One region of the Streptomyces sp. NPDC051913 genome, then DNA from elsewhere that is predicted to be linked to it. Evidence: riboswitches for the same ligand, from Rfam matches in the RefSeq annotation. Region 1 holds a riboswitch; each other region holds the start of a gene.
The links. Region 1 has a riboswitch for cobalamin ahead of ACIHIX_RS22190 (cobalamin biosynthesis protein). Riboswitches for the same ligand answer to the same signal wherever they lie in the genome.

Region 1 (7,179 bases):
GTCGTCGGGGCCGTGCAGGATCAGGGTGGGCACCTTGAGCAGGTCGGGGTCGACGGCTTCGGCGAGGTTGTCGCCGTGCAGACCGGTGCGACCCTGTGCGGCGCGGACGGCGAGGGGCAGCAGGGCGCCGGGGGTGCGGCGGGCCGAGGCGAGGGCGCGCAGGGTGGTCTCCCAGCTGAGCACCGGGGAGTCCAGGATCAGGCCCTTGATCCGCTCGCGGACGCCGGAGTGGGCGGCGGCGCGCAGGGCCATGGTGGCGCCGGTGGACCAGCCGTGCAGGACGACGTTGCGGGCGCCGTGGCGGACGGCGTGGCGGATCGCGGCGTCCAGGTCGCGCCACTCGGTCTCGCCGAGGTGGTTGAGGCCGTCGGGCTGCCGGGGTGCGCCGAGGTCGCCGCGGTAGCCGAGGGCGAGCACGGGGAAGCGCCGGCCGGCGAGGAACTCCATGACGTTCATGGAGAGTTCGCGGGTGGCGCCGAGGCCGTGGACGGTGATGACCCAGGTGTCCCGGACGCCGGGCACGAACCACGCGGGCAGGGTGCCGAGCTCGCCGGGGATCTGGACGTCGGTGTGGTCGAGGCCGAGCGCGGAGCGCGGGTCGCCGACGTGGAGGTTGGGGGTGAGCCAGACCTTGTCGCCGGGTTCCAGGGTGCCGTGCGTGACGCGTTCGAGGCGGCGTACGACGGTGTCGGCGGAGTGGGACGCGGTGCCGAGGACGGGGCCGACGACCGCGTGGCTGCCGTCGCCGGCGAGGCCGTAGGTGCCGGGCCGCAGGGCGGCCAGGTCCCGGGTCAGGGCGATCTGTCCGGCCGCCGTGGCATGCACGGTGAGCCGGGGTTCGCCGGCCAGCGGCCGGCCCGGGGGTGCCTTCAGAGCGGCGTCGCTGGCGAGCCGCCCGGCGGCGACGCTCGCGGCTCCGGCGGCCAGGGCCACGGTGACGGCGGCGGCCGTCGCTTTGACAGTACGCACCCGTCCAGTGTCCGGGTGGACAGGGGTGGAGGCCAGTGGGAGGGCGAATGAGGGTGACGCCGGACCTCCGGAGCCGGGCTCCGGAGAGGAGGACGGCACCCACGTCACCCCCGCTGCCCGTACCCCCGCAGCTTCTCCCCCGCCTCGGCCACCTGTTCCTTCGACAGGAGGGTCGGGGTCAGGCCCGGGACCGAGGATGCCGTCAGCCACAGGCGGCACATCCACTCCAGCTGGGCGGTGCGGTCGTAGGCCTGGTCGAGGGTGTCGCCGTAGGTGATCGTGCCGTGGTTCCGAAGAAGGCAGGCGGTGCGGTCGGCGAGGGCGTGGAGCATGTTCTCGGCCAACTCCTCGGTGCCGTATGTCGCATACGGGGCAACCCGGACGGCGCCGCCGAGGGCGCCGGACATGTAGTGGACCGCGGGAAGCTCCGGTACGAGCATCGAGACGGCCGTCGCGTGGACGGCGTGGGTGTGGACGACGGCGCGGGCGTCCGTGGAGCGGTAGACGGCGAGATGCATGGGCAGTTCGCTGGTCGGGGCCAGGCTGCCGAGAACCTGCCGGCCGTCGAGGCCGACGCCGGTGATGTCGTCCGGGGTCAGCCGGTCGTACGGCACTCCCGACGGCGTGACCAGCACCGTGCCGCCGACGCGGACGGAGACGTTGCCGGAGGTGCCGACGACGAGTCCGTCGGCGACGGTGCGGCGGGCCGCGTCGACGAGACGCTCCCAGGCGAGGACCTCCTCCTCGCGCGCACCGCGCCCCCGCGGTGCGCCCGCCGTCCGCGCGCCCTCCCGGGCGTCCCGCCCGTCCCGGTGCTCCTGCCGCTGCTCAGCCATGCGGCGATCCTGCCAGTCGCCGCTCCGGCGCACCGCCGGGCCGGGCCACTTTAGGGCGGAGGCATGGCGTCCGGAAGGTCGCATATACGGATACATCACCCTCTTGCGCAGCTTGGCCAGACATCACCGAACGTTGCGGGATCTTCCAGTAGCCTCGCTGCCTGATTTGTCGTGCACGTCGCCATTCCGGGGGGAAATATGGCTCGTGATCGCAAACCGTCCCGTCACCGTGCCCGCCTGCTGGCGGCCTCCGTGGCCGCGCTCGCCCTGTCGGGGACCGCGCTGGCCGAGCTCCCGGCCGCGGCGGCGGGCAAGCCCAGGGGGCACGACGTCTCGTCCCATCAGAAGAACGTCGACTGGCCGGGCGCGAAGGACGACGGCGCCCGGTTCGTCTACGTCAAGGCGACCGAGGGCGGGACGTACCGCAACCCGTACTTCGGCCAGCAGTACACCGGCTCGCGCGAAGCGGGTCTGATCCGCGGGGCCTACCATTTCGCGCTGCCGGACCAGTCGTCGGGCAAGACGCAGGCACGGTACTTCGTGAACAACGGCGGCGGCTGGAGCGCGGACGGCTGGACGCTGCCGCCGGCGCTCGACATCGAATACAACCCGTACGACGGCAGGCACCGGTGCTACGGCCTGAAGAAGGCCGCGATGGTCAGCTGGATCAAGTCCTTCAGCAACGAGGTCAAGCGGCTCACCGGGCGGCGTCCGGTGATCTACACGACCGCCCACTGGTGGAACGTTTGCACCGGCGGCAGCGGCGCCTTCGCCCGGAACCACGCACTGTGGGTGGCCCGCTACAACGCGGCGGACGCCGGTTCACTGCCCAACGGATGGTCGTACTGGACGATCTGGCAGTACGACAACAGCGGCAGCCTGCCGGGTGATCAGAATCTCTTCAACGGCTCGGCGGCCCAGTTGAGGAAGTTCGCCCGGGGCTCGTGACCGTGCGGCGCACGGGCCGCGCGGTGGGCGCCGTCGGCATCGGAGGGAAAACCCTCGGTTCCAGACACCGTGCGGCCTGCCTCAGTTCATCTTCCGTTCACCCTGGTTACCTACGTTCAACGTGCCAATGACGCTCGAACGATTGCCTGGGTAAATGGAAAACTTCTCGCTGATCCTCGCGATTGTGGTGGTAACCGCACTTGCGTTCGATTTCACGAACGGTTTTCACGACACCGCCAACGCGATGGCCACGACCATCTCGACCGGTGCGCTCAAGCCCAAGGTCGCGGTGGCCATGTCCGCCGTGCTCAACCTTGTGGGCGCCTTTCTCTCCGTGGAGGTCGCCAACACGATCTCCAAGGGTCTCGTCGACGAGAGCGGCATCCGTCCCGAGGTCATCTTCGCCGCACTGGTCGGCGCGATCCTCTGGAACCTGCTGACCTGGCTGGTCGGACTCCCCTCCAGCTCCTCGCACGCCCTCATGGGCGGTCTGATCGGCGCCACCATCGCTTCGGCGGGCATGGGCGCGGTCCACGGTGACGTCCTGGTCACCAAGGTCCTGATCCCGGCGATCGCGGCGCCCATCGTCGCGGGCCTCGCCGCCATGCTGGCAACCCGCCTCTCCTACTCCCTCGGCAAGAAGGCGGACGGCAAGGCCGCCGCCAAGGGCTTCCGCGCCGGCCAGATCGCCTCGGCCGGCCTGGTCTCCCTCGCCCACGGCACGAACGACGCGCAGAAGACGATGGGCATCATCACCCTCGCCCTCGTCGCCGGCGGCGCCGTCGCGCCCGACTCCGACCCGCCCACCTGGGTCATCCTCTCCGCGGGTCTGGCCATCGCGCTCGGCACCTACCTCGGCGGCTGGCGCATCATCCGCACGATGGGCAAGGGTCTGACCGACCTCCAGCCGCAGCAGGGCTTCGCCGCCCAGACCAGCGCGGCGACGGTCATCCTGGCCTCCTCGCACCTCGGTTTCTCCCTCTCCACCACGCACTCCGTCTCCGGTTCGGTGATGGGCGCGGGCCTCGGCCGCAAGGGCGGCGTGGTCCGCTGGTCGACGGCGACGCGGATGTTCGTGGCCTGGGGCCTCACGCTCCCGGCGGCCGCCCTGGTGGGCGCGCTGGCGGAGTCGGTGACCGACCTCGGTGACTGGGGCACGGGCGTCGTCCTGATCTTCCTGATCGCCTCCAGCGCGGCCATCTGGAAGATCTCGCGCCGCGAGGTCGTGGACGCGTCGAACGTCAACGACACCGACGACGAGCCGGCCGGCGTGGTCACGACGGCGATCGCCGCGGTCACCCCGCCTCCGGCGGGCACCGTGACGGACGGCCTGACCGCCACGATCCCCGCCCCGGCAGCGGCCGCGGCCTCCACGGAACCGGCGGCCCCGCCGGCCGCCGCGGTCTGAGCGACGAAGGAAACCAAGCAACATGAAGATCGACTGGCAAGCACTGGGCTCCGTCTTCGGCGTCAGCCTCGTCGTCACCGTGGCCCTCGTGGCCCTCTTCACCCTCGGCATCATGGGCCTCTCTCGCCAGGAGCGGGCCTCGGCCGCGGGCGGCTCGGCGGCCCTCGCCGTGACCGGCGCGTACGCCTGCTTCGCCGCCTGTGCGGCGGCGGTGGGCTACGGCATCTATCTGATCGTCGCCTGACCCGCACCACGACGATTCCGCGCCCTGTTCCGGGCCTCTCGAAGAGGGGATTCCGGACAGGGCGCTTTCGCGTTCCGGGCCTCGCGAACCCCGTCCGCGGGCCCGCCGATGTGGGGTTCTGCACACTCCGCTCCCGCAGGTCAACAGCGAGTTGACGGCCCTTCCGGGCCCGTGGTGGACTGCCGGAGCCAAGTACGGCGGCCAGGGAGGAAGACCGGTGTGAATCCGGCGCGGTCCCGCCACTGTCACCGGGGTAGGTAGCCCCGGGAGCCAGGAACTCCCACCGTCGGTCTCGTCGAACCAGGGCGTGGACACCCTGAGTGAGGACATATCGCCATGCTCGCCTGCCGTTCGAGGTACAGCACCAGGTCGCTGCCCGACCCCACGGCCGGCTGAGCGCATGCGTGCCGATCGCGTCTTCGCGTACGGCGCCGCCGCCGGACTCGTCGCAGATCTGCTGCTCGGTGATCCACGCCGGGGGCATCCGGTCGCCGTGTTCGGGCGGGCCGCCGGCGCCGTGGAGAAGGCTCTGTGGCGGGACCATCGTGGGTGGGGCGCGCTGCACACCGCCGTGTGCGTCGGGGGCGCCGTGGGGCTGGGCGCCCTCGCCCAGAGCGTCGTACGTCCCTCCCGTAGCGCGTCCGTCGCGCTGACCGGCGCCGCCACCTGGGCCGTGGTGGGCGGGACGTCGCTCGCACGCGAGGCCCGGGTCATCGGTCTGGCTCTGGAGGCGGGGGACGTCGAGGGCGCTCGCGCCCGGCTGCCGCACCTGTGCGGGCGGGATCCGCAGGCCCTCGACGCCGACGGGATCGCCCGGGCCGTCGTCGAGTCCGTCGCCGAGAACACCTCCGACGCCGTGGTCGGCGCCCTGGTGTGGGGGGCGCTCGGTGGAGTGCCCGGTCTGCTCGGGTTCCGGGCCGTCAACACCCTCGACGCCATGGTCGGGCACAAGTCCGAGCGGTACCGGCGCTACGGCTGGGCCTCCGCCCGGCTCGACGACCTCGCCGGATGGCCGGGGGCGCGGCTCACCGCCGTACTCGCCGCCGTCGCCGGGAGCGACTCCCGGGGGGCCGTTCGAGCGTGGCGTGCCGACGCCGCCAAGCATCCGAGCCCCAACGCCGGGCCCGTCGAGGCCTCGTTCGCGGGGGCCCTCGGGGTGCGGCTCGGCGGGAGCCTGTCCTACGGAGGGCGGGTGGAGCACCGGCCCGTGCTCAATCAGTCCGGGCGGGCCGTCGCCACGCGGGACATCGAGCGCGCCGTACGGCTTTCGCGGCGCGTCGGGCTGCTCGCGCTCGGCATCGGTGCCGCCGCACGGGCCCTGGCCACGAAGAAGGGACGTACGTCATGAGCGGGGGGCTGCTCGTCGCCGGGACCACCTCCGACGCCGGCAAGAGTGTCGTCACCGCCGGGATCTGCCGGTGGCTGGTGCGGCAGGGGGTCAAGGTCGCGCCCTTCAAGGCGCAGAACATGTCCCTCAATTCGTTCGTGACGCGGGAGGGCGCGGAGATCGGGCGGGCCCAGGCCATGCAGGCCCAGGCCTGTCGGGTCGAGCCGACCGCGCTGATGAATCCCGTGCTGCTCAAGCCCGGTGGCGAGCAGAGCAGCCAGGTCGTGCTGATGGGGAAGCCCGTCGGCGAGATGAGCGCGCGCGGCTATCACGGGGGGCGGCAGCAGAAGCTGCTCGGGACCGTGCTCGACTGTCTCGCCGAACTGCGGGGCACGTATGACGCGGTGATCTGTGAGGGGGCCGGCAGTCCGGCGGAGATCAATCTGCGACGGACCGACATCGTCAACATGGGGATCGCCCGCAATGCCGGGCTTCCGGTGCTGGTGGTCGGGGACATCGACCGCGGGGGCGTGTTCGCCTCCTTCTTCGGGACCGTCGCGCTGCTCTCGACAGAGGATCAGAAGCTGGTCGCCGGGTTCCTCGTGAACAAGTTCCGGGGGGATGTGTCGCTGCTGGAACCCGGGCTCGACATGCTCCACGGGCTCACCGGGCGGCGGACGTACGGCGTCCTGCCCTTCCGGCACGGCCTCGGGATCGACGAGGAAGACGGTCTGCGGGTTTCCCTCAGAGGGACCGTCCGGGAGTCGAACACCGCCCCGCCCGTCGGGGAGGACGTGCTGCGGGTCGCCGTCTGCGCGGTCCCCCTGATGTCCAACTTCACGGACGTGGACGCGCTCGCCGCCGAACCGGGTCTCGTCGTGCGGTTCGTGGACCGGCCGGAGGAGCTCGCCGACGCCGATCTCGTCATCGTCCCGGGGACACGCGGGAGCGTGCGGGCACTGGAGTGGCTGCATGAGCGCGGGCTGGCCGGCGCCCTGGTGCGAAGGGCCGCGGAGGGACGTCCGATCCTCGGCATCTGCGGCGGCTTCCAGGTTCTCGGCGAGCACATCGAGGACGAGGTCGAGAGCCGGCGGGGGCAGGTCGAAGGGCTCGGGGTGCTGCCCCTAAGGGTTCGGTTCGCCCCCGAGAAGATCCTTGCCCGGCCGGAGGGGGAGGCACTCGGGGAACGGGTCACGGGATACGAGATCCATCACGGGGTCGCCTCCGTGACCTCGGGAGAACCCTTCCTGGACGGCTGCCGGGTCGGCCAGACCTGGGGCACCCACTGGCACGGTTCGCTGGAGTCGGACGGCTTCCGGCGGGCGTTCCTGCGCGAGGTGGCGGCCGCCGCGGGCCGCCGGTTCGTGCCGGCGCCCGACACCTCGTTCGCCGCGCTGCGCGAGGAGCAGCTCGACCGGCTCGGCGACCTGATCGAACAGCACGCGGA
Region 2 (7,179 bases), on a different contig from region 1:
GGCAGTTCACGGTCAGGGGCCTTGGCGGCACGTTCTCCCACGCGGGCACGGAGAACGCGCGCGATCTCGACAACCCGCAAGCTGCGCCCGGCGGTTGCGAGGAAGCGCTCACCTGCGGCCGCCGGATCGGTCATCGCGCGCAGGTGCAGATCCGCGACGTCGCGCACGTCGACGAAGCCCATCCCGAAGGGCGGGCAGGCGGGCACCCGTCCCTCGATCATTCTGCGCACCAGGCGCAGGGAGGGCGGGTCGTCGGGGCCGAGCAGTGGTCCGAGGACCCCCACGGGATGCACCGCTGCCAGTTCCAGACCTCCGCCTTCGTCCGCGACGAACTGCCAGGCGGCGCGCTCGGCGAGCGTCTTGGAGCGCTGGTAGGGCGGGATGTCGCTGTCGACGTCGGTCCAGTCCTCCTCGGTGAACGGGGTCGAGCGCGGTGGGTGCCCGATCCCGACGGCGCCGAAGGCGCTCGTCAGGACGACCCGACGCACGCCGGCGTCGCGGGCGGCGCGCAGCACCCGCAGGACGCCTTCTCGCGCCGGGACCACCAGCTCGTCGTCGGTCGCCGGGGTGCGACGCAGGGTCGGCGAGGCCACATGGAGGACGAAGTCGCAGCCGGCGACGGCGTCGTCCCAGCCCTCGGCGTGTTCGAGGTCGGCGCGTACGACCGTCAGACGGTCGTCGTCGAACGGAGCGGCTGCCTGGAGCCACGAGCGCAGTGCCGGTGCGCGGCGCAGGTCTCGGACGGTGGTGCGGACGGTGTGCCCGGCTTCGAGCAGGGTCAGGACGCACCAGCTCCCGATGAATCCCGTCCCTCCGGTGACCAGTACCTGTGCCATCTGTGTGCCCTCGTCTCGGGATTCGTCCGTCATGGGGTGCTTCTCGGTAGGGCGGTTCATACGAGAGCCATGCCGGGAACGCGCCTGCGGATGGCCTCCATCTCGGCCTCGTCGGATACGCCCTGCCAGTCATGGCGGGGTGTGTACGGGGCCTCCAGGGCGCGCACGTCGTCGTCGGTCAGCGTGATGTCGAGAGAGGCCACGGCCTCGTCGATCTGCCGGATCGAGCCGGCGCCGACCAGGGGTGCGGTGACGACCGGCTGGCCGCGCAGCCAGGCGAGCGCCACCTGGGCGCGACTGACGCCGTGCGCGTCCGCGACCTGTCCGACCGCGTCGATGATGGCGTGGTTGGACGCCTCCTGCTCGGGCGAATAGAGGGTGTCCGCGTACGCTCCGTCCGTCTCGGAGCGCGCCGTCGAGCGGGCGTCGTCCCACGCGCGGGCGAGACGGCCGCGGGCCAGCGGCGACCAGATGATCGTGCCGACGCCCTCGTCCAGGCACAGCGGGATCATCTCCCGCTCCTCCTCGCGGGCGAGCAGGTTGTAGTGGTCCTGCATCGACGCGAACCGTGCCCAGCCGTGCTGCCTCTGCAGATGCAACGCCTTGGTGAACTCCCAGGCGTGCATGGACGAGGCGCCGAGGTAGCGGACCTTGCCGGCCTTCACGAGGTCGCTGAGTGCCTCCAGCGTCTCCTCCCACGGGGTGGCGTGGTCGTTGCGGTGGATCTGGTAGAGGTCGATGTAGTCCGTGCCGAGGCGGCGCAGCGAGTGGTCCACCTCGGTCATGATCGCCTTGCGCGACAGGCCGCGGCCGTTCGGGCCCAGCCGCATCGGGTGGCGCAGCTTCGTGGCGATCACCACGGCATCGCGGTCGGCGAAGTCCTTGAGCGCGCGGCCGAGGATCTCCTCGCTGGAGCCGCCTGAGTACATGTTCGCCGTGTCGAAGAAGTTGATCCCCGCCTCCAGCGCGTGCCTGATGAGCGGGCGCGCGTCCTCCTCGCCCCTGGACCACACGGGGTGCCCGCGGTCGGGTTCGCCGTAGGTCATCGCGCCGATCGCGATCGGGGACACGTCGAGGCCGGTCATGCCGAGCTTGATGTAATGCATGACGCTCCTTAAAGTATGTGGAGAGTTCTCCGGATAACGTAGTGGAGAACTCTCCACTTAGCAACGTGAGGTCCCGTGGTCCGTTCGGACGCCCGTGAGAACAGGGCACGCATCCTCGCCGCCGCGCGCGAAGCGCTCGCCGCGGACGGCAGTACGTCGATGAACCAGATCGCCCAGCGCGCCGGAGTCGGCGCGGGCACCCTGTACCGCAACTTCCCCACACGCGAGGCGCTCGTCCTCGCCGTCAACCAGGACGAGGTCGCACGGATCACCGGCGCGGTGCCCGACCTGCTGGCCCAGATGCCGCCACTGGAAGCCCTCCGGCACTGGACGATGGAGCTCGTCGAGGCCATGCGGCGCAAGCACGGCCTCGGCGACGCGCTCACCCCGGGCGTCCATCAGGCGATCAGCGAGCAGAGCTACGGGCCGGTCATCGCCGCGATCACCGCACTCCTCGACGCCGGCAAGAAGGACGGAAGCATCCGCGTGGACGCGGCACCCGGGGACTTCCTCCAACTGACCGGCGCGCTGTGGCGTGCCGCGTCCAGCCCCGTGGACCGGGCCCCTCACATGCTCGCGCTCATCCTCGACGGACTCCGCACGCGCCAGTAGCCAAGGGCCTCAGGGCAGAACGGGTGGCGCTGCCGTGCCGGTCGGCGATGCCGCGGAAGCACCGCGGAAGCGCCGACCGGCGGTACGACAGATCATCGTTGGTCAGCTTTCCCACGTGTTCGGTCCGCCGCCCCTCCAGTCGACCAGCGCGGAGCGGACCAGGTCCATCTCGTCCCACTCCTGAAGGCCGGCCTCCTGCACGAAGGCCACCACGTCGAGCAGACCGTAGGCGATCCCGACGAAGTGCTCACCGATGCGGACGCGACGGCCGCCGTCCGCTGCGGGTGGGTAGACGACGACGGGCTGGTCGGTAACCATGATCCCAGCCTGGTGCTGGGGCGCGTGGTGCGCATGCGGAGGCAGCCCAGCTCGTAGGCCGATCGTGCCCGGGGGTGCAGCGGTGGGGGACGCCGTGCTCCGGATTGTCGGGGGCGGCACCGATCAGTACGGTGCCGAGATGAGCGACGCCCGTCGGGCAGATCGCGGAAACCGTCGTCCTGACCGGCGCGTCTTGGTCAGGGAGTGGACCTCGGTGGCGGTGCCTGCCACGTCATCCCGGGCGGCTGAAGCAGGGGCGAGGGCTCGGGGCCGGGGTCATCGATGTCGAGGACTCCGGCGGCCGTGTGGTCGAAGTCGGCGGGCCAGCGGGTGTGCCCACTGGCCAGGGCGTCGGTCGGACGTGCTTCGGCGAGGTACCGGGATCCGGCCGCGTGACCCTCTCTTCTTCGGCGGTCCGCACCCCGCCCAGGGGTCCTCATCGGCGACGCGATGAGGACCCAGGGGCCTTGAGGCACAGGTGTCAGAATCCGGGCAGCTCGCTGCGGACCGTGCGGGCCGCCGTGACGAGGTTCTCCAGGGAGGCGCGGGTCTCGGGCCAACCGCGGGTCTTCAGGCCGCAGTCGGGGTTGACCCACAGGCGCTCGGCGGGGATCGCCTCAAGTCCCCTCCGCAGCAAGGCGGCCGTCTCCGCCGTGCTCGGGACGCGTGGGGAGTGGATGTCGTAGACCCCCGGCCCGGCCTCCCGGGGGTAGCCGTGAGCGGCGAGTTCGCGGGCGACCTGCATGTGGGAGCGGGCGGCCTCCAGGCTGATGACGTCGGCGTCGAGATCGTCGATGGCCTGGACGATGTCGCCGAATTCGGCGTAGCACATGTGGGTGTGGATCTGTGTGTCCGGGCGTACGCCGGCGGTGGTCAGCCGGAACGACTCCGTCGCCCACGCGAGGTAGGCGGCGTGGTCGGCGGCCCGTAGCGGCAGGGTCTCTCGCAGTGCGGGCTCGTCGACCTGGATGACCGAGGTTCCCGCGGCCTCAAGGTCGCCCACCTCGTCGCGCAGGGCGAGGGCGACCTGGCGGGCGGTGTCGCCGAGGGGCTGGTCGTCGCGGACGAAGGACCAGGCGAGCATGGTGACAGGCCCCGTGAGCATGCCCTTGACCGGCCGTGAGGTGAGGGACTGGGCGTACGTCGTCCAGCGCACGGTCATCGGTTCGTGGCGGGAGATGTCACCGGCCAGGATCGGTGGGCGGGCGTACCGGGTGCCGTAGGACTGGACCCAGCCGTGCTGGGTGGCGAGGTACCCCGTCAGCTGCTCGGCGAAGTACTGGACCATGTCGTTGCGTTCGGGTTCGCCGTGCACGAGGACGTCGAGGCCGGCCTTCTCCTGGAAGGCGATCACCTCCTGGACCTCCGCCTCGATCCGCTCCTCGTAGGTGGTGACGTCGATCCTTCGGGCCCTCAGGTCCGCACGGGCGACGCGCAGTTCGGCTGTCTGCGGGAACGACCCGATGGTCGTCGTGGGCAGCAACGGCAGTCCCAGGTGGGCGCGTTGGGCGGCGGCGCGTTCGGTGTACGGCTGGGTGCGGCGGGTGTCGGCGTCGGTGACGGCTTCGGCTCGGGTGCGGACGGCGGGGTCGCTGGTGAGGGGAGAGTGAGCTCGGGACGCGAGGTCGGCGCGGTTGGCGGCCAGCACGGCCGTGATGCTGTCGGTGCCCTGGGTGAGGCCCTTGGCCAAGACGGCGATCTCGGGCGTCTTCTGCCGGGCGAAGGCCAGCCAGCGCAGGATCTGCGGCTCGATGTCGCGCTCGACCTGCGTGTCGAGAGGCACGTGGAGGAGGGAGCACGAGGCGGAGACGTCGACCTGGTCGGCGAGGCCAAGGAGGGTGCCCAGCGTGGACAGGGACTTCGACAGGTCGTTGATCCAGACGTTGCGGCCGTTGACGACGCCCGCGACCAGGCGCTTGCCGGGCAGCCCGCCCACGGCTGCCAGGGCGTCTAGGTTGGCGGCGGCCGCCTCGGTGAAGTCCAGGGCGAGGCCCTCGACCGGGGCCTTGGCCAGCACCGGCAGAGCGTCGCCGAGCCGGTCGAAGTAGGAGGCGACCAGCAGCTTCGGCCGGTCGGCGAGCGCGCCCAGGTTCCGGTAGGTGCGGTCAGCGGCGTTCAGTTCGGCGGGGGTACGGTCCTGCACGAGGGCAGGCTCGTCGAGCTGCACCCACTCGGCGCCGGCCGCGCGCAGGTCGGCGAGGACCTCGGCATACACCGGCAGCAGCCGGTCCAGCAGGGTGAGCGGCTCGAAGTCGGCGGGCACGCCGGGTGCTGGCTTGGCCAGGAGGAGGTAGGTGACGGGGCCGACCAGGACGGGGCGGGCGGCCAGGCCGAGGGCCACAGCCTCCTTCAGTTCCGTGACCTGCTTGGCGGAGTTCGCGGTGAAGGCCGTGTCCGGACCCAACTCCGGTACCAAATAGTGGTAGTTGGTGTCGAACCACTTGGTCATCTCCAGCGGTGCCACGTGCTGGGTGCCGCGTGCCATGGCGAAGTAGCCGTCCAGGGAGTCCTTGTCGAAGGCGTCGCGGTGGCGGGTCGGGACCGCCCCGACCATGACGGTGGTGTCCAGGACGTGGTCGTAGAACGAGAAATCGCCGGTGGGCACCTCGTCGATGCCGGCCTCGGCGAGCTGGCGCCAGTTGGCGGCGCGCAGATCGGCGGCGGTGGCACGGAGGGCGTCGGCGGTGACGTGCCCCGTCCAGTAGCCCTCGATCGCCTTCTTCAGTTCCCGGCCCTGGCCCTGGCGGGGGTAGCCGTACACGGTGGCCCGTGCTGCCGCGGAAGCGGACTTGGTGGTCACGGAGATCTCCTTCGCGAGATGAATCCCTGAGATCCCGGCAACGGGACGAGAGCGCGAAGGGGTCACGCACCGGACGCCTGCGACCGGTCACGGCCGTCCGTTCGGTGTGCACGCCGACCCGCCCACGAGGTCACCGAGATGTCCGCGCGCGAATGGGTTCGCACACGGGCAGTTGGCAGGTCTTCGGACTCGCGAGCACGTCCTCACACACGAATGTGAGGACACCTACTGGCCGTCGCTTCCCAGGCCCGGTACTTCGGGTCCAGTGCGTATGACGGCGGTCGTTCCCGCTCACCGCTGCGGGGCAGTCCCGGATTCCCACCGGGTTCCCTCTTGCGACACCCCGTCTGGCGGACGGGGTGAACCAGCTGCACGGCCAGCGTACGGGGTGTCCGTGGGCAAGCGCCGGAGTCGTCCAGGATCCGGAGGGTGACGCAGCACACTTGAGATCGTGCAGGCGGACCGAGACCGTACGAGGAGACACCTCTCCTCGCTGTGGAAGTCGGCCCGCACCGCGCCCGCGTGGTCTCCGCGTCGCACGGACCGCGCCAACGTGCACGCGCTGTGCGGGCGACGGCCGCCTCACGGGCCCGCACGTGGCGTATGGCAGGTGATCGTGCGTCACCTCATGGGGGACACCGGCGGTCTGGATCCGCTCCAGGACCAGATCGGCCGGGATCTGCGGCTGCCGCGCGTTTTGGCGGCCGCCGTGGTCGGTGCCGGTTCGAGCGCCATCGGGGTCGGGCTGCACGCGCTCCTCCCCATCGCCCAGCGCAGCGGGCAGCTTACCGAGCCGGCTCGACGGCATCAGGGGCAGCCTCGCGGGAGCCGTCCGGTCCGACCTGTGCCTGCCGACAATCGCGCTCGCCCTCGCGTCATCCGGCTGTTCAGCCAGGGACGGCCCGCGACGCGCCGGTGATCGGCGACGACGCGGCGGCCGGGCTCGGAGTGGACGGCCACCTGCTGCGACGCAGGTTGCCCGTGGTGACGTCACTGATGACCGCGACCGTCGTCGTGGTTGCGCAGGCCGTCCGGCTGCTCATCTGTTCGCGCCCTTCTGACCGAGGTGTCGCCTCGGGGTGACGTAGGTCACGGCGGCCCCTCGGAACTCGACCTCCCCGCGACTCGACTACTGGAGGGTACGGCTACAACTCCCGTCATTCACAAGACGGTTCAATGCGACCACGAAAGGTCGGGCATGGCCGACGATCCGCAATCCCGCGCCGCCGACGCGACCGCTCGCAGATGGGTGCCACCTCCCGCGCTCGTTGGCTTCCTGCTCCTGCTCGTCCTGGTGTTCACGGTGTCCTACGCCGTCGGATCCGCGGTCGGCCCCGTGGCGCCCGGCATGCACGGCACTGGGGAGAACGGCGGCAGCGGCGAGAGCGGCGCAGGCGCGGACGAGACGTCGGGGACGGACGGAGACATGGGGGAGATGCCCGGGATGAGTCACGGGGGCGATGAGTGATGGTGACCGAACCGGCGTCGGGTCCGGTCGTCACAGACA
Region 3 (7,179 bases), on a different contig from region 1:
CCAGAAGGGCGACGTATCGCGCGGCGGGGTGCGGACTCGCCGCGTGGAGCACTCTCGGCGGCACATGCCCGCGCTGAGGCTGCCTCCTCCGTTCAGCCGCCGCCCGCCGCGTGCTGCTGCCGCAGCACCGCCACCCTGCGGTACAGCTCGACCGCCTCCGCGCCGCGGCCGAGTTGCTCCAGGCAGTGCGCCTCGTCGTTGCGGCTGGCGAGGGTGTCGGGGTGGCCGGCACCGAGGACGCGTTCGCGGGCGGTGGCGACCCTGCGGTACTCGGTCAGGGCGTCGGCCCAGCGGCCCAGCCAGCCGAGGCCGACGGCGACCTCGCGGCGGCTGACGAGGGTGTCGGGGTGCTCGGAGCCGAGGACGCGCTCACGGATGGCGCAGACGTCGCGGGACTCGGCGAGCGCCTCCTCCCAGCGGCCGAGGCGGCCCAGGTTGACGCCGAGGCCGTGGCGGGCGCGCAGGGTCTCGGGGTGGGCCGGGCCGTTCACCCGGGTGCGGTCCTCGATGAGGTCGCGGTAGAGCTGAAGGGCCTCGGCGCTGCGGCCCAGGCGGCCGAGGCTGATGCCGACCTCGTAGCGGGCGGCGAGGGTGTCGGGGTGGTCGGGGCCGAGAGCCTGGGCGCGGGCCTCGGCGACCTCGTGGTAGGTCTGGAGGGCCTCCGGCCAGCGTCCCAACTGGCCCAGTGCGTAGGCGACTTCGTAGCGGGTGACGAGGGTGTCGGGATGCCCGGCGCCCAGAACGCGGGCGCGGGCGACGGCCACGTCTTCGGCCATGCGGTAGGAATCCTCCAGGCGGCCGAGGCGGCTGAGGTTGAAGGCCAGGTTGTGGCGGCAGCGCAGGGTGTCGGGATGGTCGGCGCCCATCGTCCGCTCGCGGGCGGCGAGGACGGACGTGTAGACCTGGTGGGCGTCGAAGTGGCGGCCCAACTGGCCCAGTACGTACGCCATTTCCTGGCGGGCGGCGAGGGTGTCGGCATGGTCGGGGCCGAGGGCGAGGCTGCGGGCGCGGGCGACGTGTTTGTACTCGCGCAGGGCGTCGGCGGCGCGGCCGGTGCGGGAGAGGGTGAAGGCGACCTCGTAGCGGCTGGCGAGGGTGTCGGGGTGCTCGGGGCCGAGGAGTTGCTCGCGTTCGGCGGCGACCGCGCGGTGCACCTCGCCGGCCTCCGCCCAGCGGCCGAGGCGGCCCAGGGTGAGCCCGGCGTTGTGGCGGCCGGTCAGAGCGGTGACCGTTTCCCGGGGCGGTTCGTCCGGTGCGGGGTCGAGGGGCCGAGGGAGGATGGGCGCGCCGGTGCCCCGGGAGGACGCCGGCCTCGGGATCCACTCGCCGGTCAGGGCGGCACCGTCCACGGGCCGCGGGGTGGCGGCGCCGGGACCGACGGCCTTGTGGCCGGTGGTCATGCCGCGGGTCCAGGACGGCAGGCGGGTACGACGGTCCGGTGGTTCGAGGGCCGGGCGGAGCGTCGGCTGAGGGGTCACCAGGGTGGGCACGTACGTCTGCCCGAGCCGAGGATGCTTGACTGACGCACGGTCCACCTCGCCCGCACGGCCCACGCCGATGCGGCGCCCCACCTCACGGGCGTCGTACGGGCGTTGGTCGGGCAGCTTGGCCAGTAGGTCCAGGATGATCTTCTCGAAGTACGGCGGCACCTCGGCACGGTGGCTGCGCGGTGGACGGGGTGGTGTGTCGCGGTGGCCGACGAGGATCGCCCAGGCGTCGTCGAGGTCGAACGGCGGTGCCCCGGTGGTGATCTCGTACAGCACGCACCCCAGCGAGTACAGGTCGCTGCGCTGGTCGACCTCGGAGCCGCCGATCTGCTCCGGCGACATGTAGTGCGGGGTGCCCATCGCGATGCCGGTACCGGTGAGCCGGGAGGTGAAGCCGATGTCGTGGCCGAGCCGGGCGATGCCGAAGTCGCAGATCTTCACGGTGCCGTCGGCCAGCCGCATGATGTTGGCGGGCTTCAGATCGCGGTGCACGATGCCCTGCTCGTGGGTGTAGGCGAGCGCGGCGGCGACCTGGTCGGCGATCTCGACGACGTCCGGGACGGGCAGCGGATGATGTCGGTTGTCCTCCAGGAGCTGGCTGAGGTTGCGGCCCTCCAGCAGCTCCATGACGAGGAAGAGGATGCCGTCGGACTCGCCGAAGTCATGGACGACGGTGACCCCTCGATGCTGGAGGGCGGCGGCGACGCGGGCCTCCCGCCGGAACCGCTCGCGCAGGACGCGGGTGAAGGACTGGTCGTGGGAGGGGCCGAGCGGTTTGAGGCACTTCACGGCGACCTGGCGGCCCAGCGACTCGTCGCGGGCCCGCCACACCTCGCCCATGCCGCCGCGTCCGATCAGGTCGAGCAATCGGTAGCGGCCCTGGATCAGCTTGCTGTCCCCCATCTGCTGCGATCGCCCCCGTCGAAGTCGCCCGCCCCTGGCCCGTCCAGTATGGCGAGCTATCTCCCGACTTTGTACGGTGCCGGGCGGGAGCCGGGGCCGAGCCGTGACATGGCGCGCAGGATGTGTTTGGGCGGCAGTTGCCAGCGCAGACGTGCGGGAACAGCGCGCAACAGGGTGCCCGTGCGACGCAACTGGCGGGTGACGGCGGCGGGTTCCGGGGCGGGCCTGCCGTACAGATCGTGGGCGTACGGCGGCAGAGCGGCGTACGCCAGGTGTGCCACGCGCCGCCACAGCACCTCGCGCGCCGGGACGAGCAGGGGGTGCGTCGGCGGGCGGAGCAGGAACTCGTCGACCGCGCGTGCCTCGGGCCCGGCGGCGAGTTCGGGTCCGACCTTCTCGAAATAGGCGGCCATCTCGGCCTGGTTCGCGGGTACGGCGTCGGGGTCGAGGCCCACCAGCCGTGCGCTGACGCGGTGTTCGGCGATGTAGCGGTCGGCCTGTTCGTCGGTGAGGTGGAAGCCGGAGCGGCGCCCGACCTGGAGATAGGAGTCGATCTCGGCGCAGTGCACCCACAGCAGCAGCTCGGGTTCGCCGACCCCGTAGGTCTCGCCGGTGTCGGGGTCGGTCGCGGACAGCATGCTGTGGATCTTCCGGACGCGGGCGCCCGCCCGTTCGGCCGCCGCCGTGGTGCCGTACGTCGTGGTGCCGACGAAGTTCGCGGTGCGCAGCAGCCGGCCCCAGGCGTCCTGCCGGAAGTCGGAGTTCTGCATGACTCCGCGCACGGCACGGGGATGCAGGGCCTGGAGGTAGAGCGCGCGGACGCCCGCGACCCACATCATCGGGTCACCGTGCAACTGCCAGGTCACCGAGTTCGGGGTGAACAGCCCGGGATCTCCCATACCCGCAGGCTAACGCCGAACCCTCGGCATCCCCAGACCGATCCACGAGATGATCTCCCGCTGGATCTCGTTGTTGCCGCCGCCGAAGGTGAAGATGACCGCGGAGCGGTAGCCGCGCTCCAGCTCGCCGTGGAGCACGGAGCCCGCGGAGCCCTCCTTCAGGGCGCCGGCGGCCGCGACCACCTCCATGAGCCAGGCGTAGGCGTCCCGGCGGGCCTCGGAGCCGTAGACCTTGACCGCGGAGGCGTCCTGGGGGGTGAGCGTGCCGTTCTGCACGGCGTGGACCATCTGCCAGTTGAGCAGCTTCATCGCGTCGAGCCTCACATGGGTCTGGGCGAGTCGGCGGCGCACCCAGGGCAGGTCGACGACGCGGCGGCCGTCGGCGAGCTTGGTCTCCATGGCCCAGCGCTGGACGTCGTGCAGGGCGCGGATGGCCATGGTGCCGTGGGCGGCGAGGGTGACGCGCTCGTGGTTGAGCTGGTTGGTGATCAGCCGCCAGCCCTGGTCCTCGGCGCCGACGCGGCGGGCGACGGGGACACGGATGTCCTCGTAGTAGCTGGCGGTGGTGTCGTGGCCGGCGAGGGTGTTGATGACGGTGCAGGAGTAGCCGGGGTCGGTGGTCGGCACGAGGAGCATGGTGATGCCCTTGTGCGGCGGGGCGTCGGGGTCGGTGCGGGTGGCGAGCCAGACCCAGTCGGCGGTGTCGCCGTTGGTGGTCCAGATCTTCTGCCCGTTGACGACGTACTCGTCCCCTTCGCGTACCGCGCGCGTCTTCAGGGAGGCGAGGTCGGTGCCGGCGTCGGGCTCGCTGTAGCCGATCGCGAAGTCGAGCTCGCCGGAGAGGATTCCGGGGAGGAAGTAGGCCTTCTGCTCGTCGGTGCCGTACTGCATGATCGTCGGCCCTACGGTGTTCAGCGCCATCAGCGGCAGCGGTACGCCGGCCTGGGCGGCCTCGTCGAAGAAGATGAACTGCTCCATCGCGGTCAGGCCACGGCCGCCGTACTCCTTCGGCCAGCCCACGCCCAGCCAGCGGTCGGCGCCGAGGCGGCGGACGGTCTCGCGGTAGAAGCGCTTCTGCTCCCGCCGGTCGCCGTGCCGGGCGTTGGCGTCGGTCGGCACCAACTCGGCGAAGTAAGCGCGCAGTTCGGTGCGCAGCCGCTGCTGCTCGGGTGTGTATGCGAGATGCACGGCGCCTCCAGGCTCCCCGGAACCGGTCCTGTCGGCGCACACGGTAGAACGTGTTCCAGAAATAGGGAATGGCGAGACGGTACCGAGGCATACGAAAAGGCCCCCGCGTGGCGGGGGCCCGTTCGGTGCTGAACTGCTCAGTGGGCGACGGGAGTCGGCTGACTGCCGGCACCCGCCGACCGCTCGGCCGGCTTCGGCGCGAGCTGCCGCTCCGCCAGCAGCCCGAAGACCAGCCCGAAGGCGGTCCACAGGGTCACCTGCACGGCGAGTGCCGCGAGCCGGTACTGCCACAACAGGGCGGCCGGGAAATGCTCCGGCACCTCGTTGAACGACGGCAGGAACGCGTAGGCCAGACCGACGACGAGGACGAAGAACGCGCCCGCGGCGAGGGTGGCGTTCCAGTTGCCGAGGCGGGGTGCGAGACGCTTGCCCAGGATGACGGTCCCCACCGTCAGCAGCACGCTGAGGACGATCATCAGGAAGAACAGCGCGGTCCGCTGGTTGAGCGTGTCGGGGTCACCGACGGCCGGCGGGTTGGCCGGGTACTTGAGGAACGGCACGACGTACACCGCGACCAGTCCGGCGACCGCCAGGAGCAGCGCGCTGGCGCGCGGCCCGAAGCGGCCGATCCGGCCGAGCGCGAAGCAGTACGCGAGCGCCGCGATGCCGCCGAAGGCGACCCCGTAGACGAGGACACCGGTGGACAGGCCCGCGGTGGACTGGAGCGTACGGCTGAAGAGTTCCTCGCCGCCGTGCTCGTGGGCGTGGCTCTCCTCGAAGGCGATGGCCTGATCGACGCGCGGCTCCCCGAGGAAGTACGCGACGACGAGCGCGGCCAGGCCCGCGACGAGGCCCGCGAGCATGCCGCGGACCAGGAGATTTCTGACAGTTGCGGAGTTCATGCGCGGATACGCTTCCTCGCCGCCGTCAGTGGCACGGGAAGCCGAGCAGATGGCGGGCGTCGTGCACCCACTCGTGGACTCCCTCGCCGGACAGCAGGGAGGTGGCGCCCTGTTCGGCGCCGACGAAGTAGAGCAGGACCAGCATCAGGACGCCGAAGAAGACCGCCCAGGGGACGATGGCGCCGATCGGCAGCTTTGCGGGTACGGCGGTGGAGCTGGTTGTCGGCTGAGCGACGGTCTGCGCCATGGCAGGACCTCCTGGGGGAACTCGCGTCCCGTCTCGGTGGTGCACAGGACGACGGGGCGGGTCTGACTCCCCCGGCCCACCCCTGGGGGTGTGCCCGGCATACAGTGGCGCGACCGTGCCGGAATCCCACCGGCTTCCACCGAACCGTCGTCGATATCGACGAGAAGGTACCGCGTGCGAGAGGTGCGGCCAAGAGCGCACGGTTCGGCCACGAGCGCCCCTGAAGCGCTGTGGCCATGTCAATTACGCGGTACGGAAGGGATGTTGGGCGGGGGAATGGACCGATGACCAGCCGAGTGATGTTGATCTCACCCGCGATCAGCGCGGCTCTGCGGGAGGCCCGCTTCGACGACGGCGGCCCGCTGGACGACTCCGGACTGCGGCTCGCGAAGGCCGCCGCGGGCACGCTCCCCACGGCCCGTCAGGTCTGCGTCTCCCCCACCGTGCGCTGCCGGGAGACGGCCGGCGCACTCGGCCTCGACGCCCTGGACACACCGGAGTTGGCCGCACTCGACACCGGACGCTGGCGCGGCGCGACGCTGGCCGAGGTGGGCGCCGCCGAGCCGGAGGCGCTGGCCCGCTGGCTGGCCGACGTGGAAGCGGCGCCGCACGGCGGGGAGTCGGTGCACGCGCTGTGCGAACGGGTCGGGGCGTGGCTGGACCCGCTCGCCGCGGAACCGGGCCGGACGATCGCGGTGGCCGAACCCGAGATCGTCCGCGCCGCGCTCGTCCACGCGCTGGGAGCGCCGAGGTCGTCGTTCTGGCGCACGGACGTCGCACCGCTCACCGCCGTCGAGCTCAGCGGCAGGGCGGGCCGCTGGAACGTACGGATGGGACGACCTCTGTGAGAGGTGCGCCGCACCTCAGTGCAGCGTGTCCATGAAGTCCGTGCAGGCCTGGGCGCAGGTCCGGCAGGCCTTGGCGGCCTCCTCCGCGCCCGGCTGGGTGTCGAAGGCGTGGGCGCTCTCCAGGCAGACCGTCCGGCACCACTCGAGCTGGACGCGGATACCGCTCTCGTCCAGCCGGTTCTGCTCGGACAGCACCCGGCACGTCGCGTCGCACACCTCCGCGCACATGATGCCCTTGCGTCGTACGAGTTCCTGCTGCTCGGTCCCGTCCGGATCCACGAGGCTGGCACGCACCGCACATGCCCGGGCGCAATCGGTGCACGCCTGCGCACACGCGAAACGGTCCTCCAGGAACCGGATGAGCTCCTGTTGGGATGTCGTCGCTGTCACACCGCGCGGGTAGCCGCCGCGGCTCGCGTCAAACCCCCTCGCCGGAGGTCGCGCCGGTCGCGGGGGCGGGTTCACGCACGCCGGCGGGGGTACTCGCGGGGCCATGAACATCGCATGGATGGAGATGGCCGCGGGTCGCGGCGCCCTGGGCGTCGGGCTGATCGTGGCGGGTCTGGTCGTGGTCGCCCTGTTGCTCGGCGCGTTCTGGCTGGGCGCACGCATCCGTCGCCAGGAACCGCCGCCCCCGAGCCCCGAGGAGCAGCCGAGGCTGCCCGAGGGCGGGCCCGTCCGCGAGGTCATGGAGAACAGGGAGCC

Region 2: another riboswitch for cobalamin. It lies ahead of metE (5-methyltetrahydropteroyltriglutamate--homocysteine S-methyltransferase); the one in region 1 lies ahead of ACIHIX_RS22190 (cobalamin biosynthesis protein).
Region 3: another riboswitch for cobalamin. It lies ahead of ACIHIX_RS14465 (CbtB-domain containing protein); the one in region 1 lies ahead of ACIHIX_RS22190 (cobalamin biosynthesis protein).

Annotation. Positions count from the first base shown of each region.
Region 1 is NZ_JBIUCI010000007.1:72,139-79,317, forward strand. It holds gene ACIHIX_RS22165 (alpha/beta hydrolase) at 1-969, opposite strand, end outside; gene ACIHIX_RS22170 (class II aldolase/adducin family protein) at 1,074-1,805, opposite strand; gene ACIHIX_RS22175 (lysozyme) at 2,004-2,753, shown strand; gene ACIHIX_RS22180 (anion permease) at 2,908-4,161, shown strand; gene ACIHIX_RS22185 (hypothetical protein) at 4,184-4,405, shown strand; cobalamin riboswitch at 4,564-4,705, shown strand; gene ACIHIX_RS22190 (cobalamin biosynthesis protein) at 4,806-5,753, shown strand; gene ACIHIX_RS22195 (cobyric acid synthase) at 5,750-7,179, shown strand, end outside.
Region 2 is NZ_JBIUCI010000008.1:323,797-330,975, reverse strand. It holds gene ACIHIX_RS25760 (SDR family oxidoreductase) at 1-836, opposite strand, end outside; gene ACIHIX_RS25755 (aldo/keto reductase) at 893-1,942, opposite strand; gene ACIHIX_RS25750 (TetR/AcrR family transcriptional regulator) at 2,018-2,554, shown strand; gene ACIHIX_RS25745 (hypothetical protein) at 2,657-2,872, opposite strand; gene metE (5-methyltetrahydropteroyltriglutamate--homocysteine S-methyltransferase) at 3,354-5,672, opposite strand; cobalamin riboswitch at 5,829-6,056, opposite strand; gene ACIHIX_RS25735 (hypothetical protein) at 6,871-7,140, shown strand; gene ACIHIX_RS25730 (heavy metal translocating P-type ATPase) at 7,140-7,179, shown strand, end outside.
Region 3 is NZ_JBIUCI010000004.1:415,011-422,189, reverse strand. It holds gene ACIHIX_RS14485 (tetratricopeptide repeat protein) at 93-2,390, opposite strand; gene ACIHIX_RS14480 (oxygenase MpaB family protein) at 2,447-3,289, opposite strand; gene ACIHIX_RS14475 (acyl-CoA dehydrogenase family protein) at 3,299-4,477, opposite strand; gene ACIHIX_RS14470 (CbtA family protein) at 4,615-5,379, opposite strand; gene ACIHIX_RS14465 (CbtB-domain containing protein) at 5,405-5,626, opposite strand; cobalamin riboswitch at 5,664-5,816, opposite strand; gene ACIHIX_RS14460 (histidine phosphatase family protein) at 5,911-6,474, shown strand; gene ACIHIX_RS14455 (ferredoxin) at 6,490-6,864, opposite strand; gene ACIHIX_RS14450 (DUF6479 family protein) at 6,968-7,179, shown strand, end outside.